2 regions of the Micromonospora sp. NPDC047548 genome follow, and region 2 is predicted to be linked to the other one. Evidence: riboswitches for the same ligand, from Rfam matches in the RefSeq annotation. Region 2 holds a riboswitch; the other holds the start of a gene.
The links. A riboswitch is a leader RNA that binds a small molecule or an ion and turns the genes downstream of it on or off. The one in region 2 is predicted to bind cobalamin.

Region 1: another riboswitch for cobalamin. It lies ahead of ABZ807_RS22175 (ABC transporter substrate-binding protein); the one in region 2 lies ahead of ABZ807_RS25365 (ribonucleoside-diphosphate reductase subunit alpha).

The regions. Positions count from the first base shown of each region.
Region 1 covers NZ_JBEYTI010000023.1:86,116-88,504, reverse strand. Annotated here, with positions in the region: gene ABZ807_RS22180 (iron ABC transporter permease) at 1-274, opposite strand, end outside; gene ABZ807_RS22175 (ABC transporter substrate-binding protein) at 489-1,430, opposite strand; cobalamin riboswitch at 1,518-1,658, opposite strand; gene ABZ807_RS22170 (C39 family peptidase) at 1,899-2,389, shown strand, end outside.
Region 2 covers NZ_JBEYTI010000033.1:6,984-9,372, reverse strand. Annotated here, with positions in the region: gene ABZ807_RS25365 (ribonucleoside-diphosphate reductase subunit alpha) at 1-1,206, opposite strand, end outside; cobalamin riboswitch at 1,362-1,507, opposite strand; gene ABZ807_RS25360 (SigE family RNA polymerase sigma factor) at 1,660-2,163, shown strand; gene ABZ807_RS25355 (hypothetical protein) at 2,163-2,389, shown strand, end outside.

The sequences.
Region 1 (2,389 bases), on a different contig from region 2:
CCAGCGGGTTGCGGAACACCCCCTGGTACGCGCCGCCGGCCAGGGCGAGCAGCGCGCCGACCAGCAGGCCGAGCACCACCCGGGGCAGCCGCAGCTCGGTGACGATGGCGATCTCGCTGGCGGTCAGGCCGCTGTCCAGGTGCACCCCGGGCAGCAGGTTCAGCAGCTCGGCGGCGACACTGCCGGGCGGCAGGCTGACCGGGCCCAGCGACACCCCGGCGACCACGGCGGCCAGCACCGCGCCCAGTCCGGCGGCCAGCCAGCGCCGGCGCAGCCCGGCCGGGCGGGCGGTGCCGGCGGAGGCCGGCGCGGGGGCCGGCCGCGCGCCGGACGCGGGCCCGGACGGGCGGTCCGGACCCGACGCGGAGTCCGGGCCGCCCAGGCCCGACGCGGACCGGATCGGGCGGGGCACGCCGGACGGCCGGGACGCGTCGGGCGTCCCGGCCGGTCGGGGTTCCGTGGGTCGCACGGTCACGGACGGGGGATGGTCACGCGGGCACCTTGGCGACCGCGTCGACGATCGCCCGGACCTGGTCGACCACGCGCGGACCCCAGCGCGAGGCGATGTCGTCGTCGAGGACGACCACCTGGTTGTTCTTGAGGGCGCTGACGCCGGCCCAGCCGCTGCGGGCCTTGACGGTCTCCGGGGTCTGCTGGCAGCACTTGGTGTCGGCCAGGAAGACGAAGTCCGGGTCGGCCTTGACGATCACTTCCTGGGAGAGCTGCGGGTAGCCGCCGTTCTTGCCGTCGGCGTCGGAGGCGTCGGCGATGTTCTCCAGGCCGGCGAGGGCGTAGAGGGAGCCGATGAACGTCTTGCTGGTCGCGGTGTACAGCTCCGGGCCCAGCTCGTGGTAGTAGCTCAGCTTCTCCGACCGCTGCGGCAGGTCCTTGACCAGCTTGGCGATGTCGTCCTTCATCCGCTTGGTGACGTCGGCCGCCTCGCCCGGGTGGCCGGTCAGCGCGCCCAGGTCGGTGAGCTGCCGGTAGGTGTCGTCCAGCGTGGTCGCGGCCGGGCTGAGCAGCACCGGGATCTTCAGCGTGGTGAGCTGGGAGACGATCTTGTTGGTGTCGTTGGCGAGCACCACCAGGTCGGGTGCCTTCGCCGCGATCGCCTCGGCGTTCGGCTGGAAGCCGGACAGGTCGCTCTTCGGCGCCTCCGCCGGGTAGTTCGACTGGTCGTCGACGGCGGTGACCTGCTTGCCGGCGCCGATGGCGAAGAGCATCTCGGTGGCGCTCGGCGAGAGCGAGACGATCTTCTCGGGGCGCTTCTCCAGCGTCAGCTCGCCGACGCTGACGGGGAAGGTGGCGGCCGGGCTGCTGCCGGCGGCGGGGGCGGTGGTGTCGGTCGAGGTTTTCTCGGCGCAGGCGCCGAGGGCCAGCGCGGCCACCGCGAGGGTGGCGGCGAGCAGCCGGGGGGTACGTCCGGACATCTGTCCTCCTGTCGGTCGAGGAGCGTGGTGCTTCGCCGACAGGAACCAAGGCACCCGCCCGCGAGGCGCCCTTCCTCGAGAGCGCGTGTCGCGACCACTGACGCAGGCGACCTGGCTCGTCCCCGCGGGGCGGGGCATCACAGTTGCGGGACAGCGCCGGTTTCACACCGGCTTCGCTGCGGTTGGTCGGTAGCACCGTAGCGCACGACCAGCGGAGATCGTCCGGACGGGAGGGGTGGGTGGGGCCCCGGCGGGGGCGGTACGGGGCCCATCCGGGGATCACGAACTGGCGATGGTGACGTTGTCCACAGCCGCCTCGACGAGGCTCGCGCCGGAGGCGTCCGCGGCCTCCACCAGGATCAGCCACATCCTCCCGTCGGCAATTATTTTCCATGCCTCGACATCTGGCGTAACTTCCCTCCGCACGGGACAGTGAACGGCAACGATTCCCCACCTCGCGGAGTTGCCATGGCCAGCACAGCCCTGCGCGCCGTCGCCCTCGCCGGCGTCGCCGCGCTCACCCTCCTCGGCACCGCCGTCCCGGCCCATGCCGACAACAACCTGCCCGTCGTCGCGCACGACGAGCAGATCACCTTCCAGGAGTGGTCCAGCCACCCCGACTGGCGCTCCGGCAGCCACCAGGGCACGTACGCCGTCCCGGGCCACCGGACCGGGATCGCCATCGGCCAACCGGCCGGGACCACCACCTTCACCGACCCGCACGGCGGCGCCACCCGCACCTGGGAGTACGCCACCTGGACCTCACCCCGCACCGAGATCGGCTTCGACGCCACGGAGCTGGTCGCCTCCTGGAACGCGGAAACCCCGGCCGGCACCTGGATCCAGGTCGAACTCCAGGGCACCTACAACACCGGCGCCGCGACCCCCTGGTACGTGATGGGCCGCTGGGCCTCCGGCGACCAGGACATCAAGCGGGCCACCCTGGACGGTCAGGGCGA
Region 2 (2,389 bases):
GTTCGCCGTGTCCTTGAACGTCATCCAGCCGTTGCCGGTCTGGGCGAGGGTGCGCATCATCCGGCCGTACAGCGTGCGGGCCGGCAGCGTCCGCACCGCCTTGCCGGCGGCCTCCGCCGCCCGGTACGCGGCGTCGAACTCCTCGCCCCACAGGTCGACCAGCTCCGGCACCTCCTTCGGGTCGAACAGCGACCAGTCCGCGTCCGCCTCGACCCGGCGCATGAACTCGTCCGGCACCCAGTTGGCCAGGTTCAGGTTGTGGGTCCGCCGGGCCTCGTCGCCGGTGTTGTCCTTCAGCTCCAGGAACTCTTCGACGTCGGCGTGCCAGGTGTCCAGGTAGACGCAGGCCGCGCCCTTGCGCCGGCCGCCCTGGTTGACCGCTGCGACGCTGGCGTCCAGGGTGCGCAGCCAGGGCACGATGCCGTTGGAGCGGCCGTTGGTGCCCCGGATCAGCGACCCCCGCGAGCGCACCCGGGACCACGAGATGCCAATCCCACCGGCGAACTTGGACAGCTTCGCCACCTGCGTGTAGCGCTCGTAGATCGACTCCAGCTCATCGCGGGGCGAGTCGACCAGGAAGCAGGAGGAGAGCTGCTGGTGCCGGGCGCCGGCGTTGAACAGCGTCGGCGAGCTGGGCAGGTAGGCCAGCCGGGACATCAGCCGGTACAGCTCGCCGGCCTCCTCGACGGTGTCGGACAGGCCGACGGCCACCCGCAGCCAGAAGTGCTGCGGCCGTTCCAGCACCGCCCGGGTACGCGGGTGGCGCAGCAGGTAGCGGTCGTGCAGCGTGCGCAGCCCGAAGTACTCGAAGGCGTCGTCGCCGGCGTGGTCGACCAGGGCGTCGAGGGCGGCGGCGTGCGTCGCGACGAAGCCGGCGAAGCCGGGGTCCAGCAGCCCTTCGGCGTACGCGGCGGCGACGCTGTCGCTGAAGCTTCCGATGCCCTGGCCGGTGGTCTCGTCGGCGATCCGCCCGGCGAGCAGGCGCGCGGCCAGCCGGGCGTACCCGGGCTCCTCGGCGGTCAGCCCGGCCGCCGCCGCGATGGCCAGCCCGGTCAGCTCGTCGGCGCCGGCGCCGGCGGTACGCCCCGACTCCACCAGGGCGAGGATCCGGTCCGGGTCGGTGTCGGGCAGGTCGTGGTGGTGCCGGTGCAGCAGGTCCCGCAGTGCCCCGACCGCGGGCGGGGCGAAGGTGGATGACGCCGTCACGTGCTCTCCTGGGTGGTCGGTGTGGACCGTGGGAGAGCACGACGGCACGCCGGAGGACCGCCGGTCGGTGTGCCGGGCGGTGCTCCGTACGGCTCGACGGCCCTCCCACGAGGCCCCGAGGTGGTACGCGCGCCCGGTGGGCACGCCGTGCTGGCAGGTCTTCGGACTCGCGGGCAGACGCGTCGCCGCGTTCGCCTACTGGCCGTCGCTTCCCGGGCCCCGTCGGGCCCAGTGCTCGTGACGGCGGTCGTTCCCGCTCACCGCTGCGGGGCAGTCCCGGATTCGCACCGGGTTCCCTGTTCGGCGCGACGCCTGGCGGGCGTCGACGCCTGGCGGACCCTGAGGGTCGCACCAGCAGTCGAAGTGATCCTAGATGTAGTGGGTCGCAAAAAGCCAACACACCACATGCTGTAGGCGTGTCGCGTCGATGAGAAAGTCTGCGCCGCGTACAACCTGGAACAGGAGTACGTCGAGTACGTCACGGCGCGGCTGCCGGGGCTGCGCCGGATCGCCTGCCAGCTGACCGGGGACACGCACCGCGGCGACGACCTGGTCCAGACGGCCGTCACCCGGCTCTACGTCGGCTGGCGTCGGGCCCACGAGGCGGAGAACGTCGACGCGTACGTGCGCACCGTGCTGGTCCGGGTCTTCCTCGACGAGAAGCGCCGGCTCTGGTCCCGGGTCTGCCTGGTCGACACGCCACCCGAGCCGGTGCCCGCCCCGGCCGGCGACGCGGTGGAGGACCGGGACCTGCTGCACGCCGCGCTCGCCCAGGTGCCGCCCCGGCAACGGGCCGTGCTGGTGCTGCGCTTCTTGCACGACCGGCCGGTGGACGAGGTGGCCGCCAGCCTCGGCTGCACCGCCGGCACGGTCAAGAGCCAGACCTCGCACGGCCTGGCCAGCCTGCGCCGGCTGCTCGGCACGGCCGCCTACGCGATCACCGGAGAGGGGAAGTGATGGAGGAGAAGCTGCTGGCACCCCTGCGGGACGTGCCGCTCCCGCCGTCCGCCGTGGACCTGCACCGGGCCGTACGCGACGGGCGCCGGCAGGTGCGGCGGCGCCGGGTCGCCGCGACGGCCACCGCCGGGCTCGCGGTGGTCGCGGTCCTGGCCGCCGCTCCGGCGCTGCTCGGCCGGCCGGACCGGCCGGCGCCGGTCACCCCCGCGATCACGCCGTCCCCGTC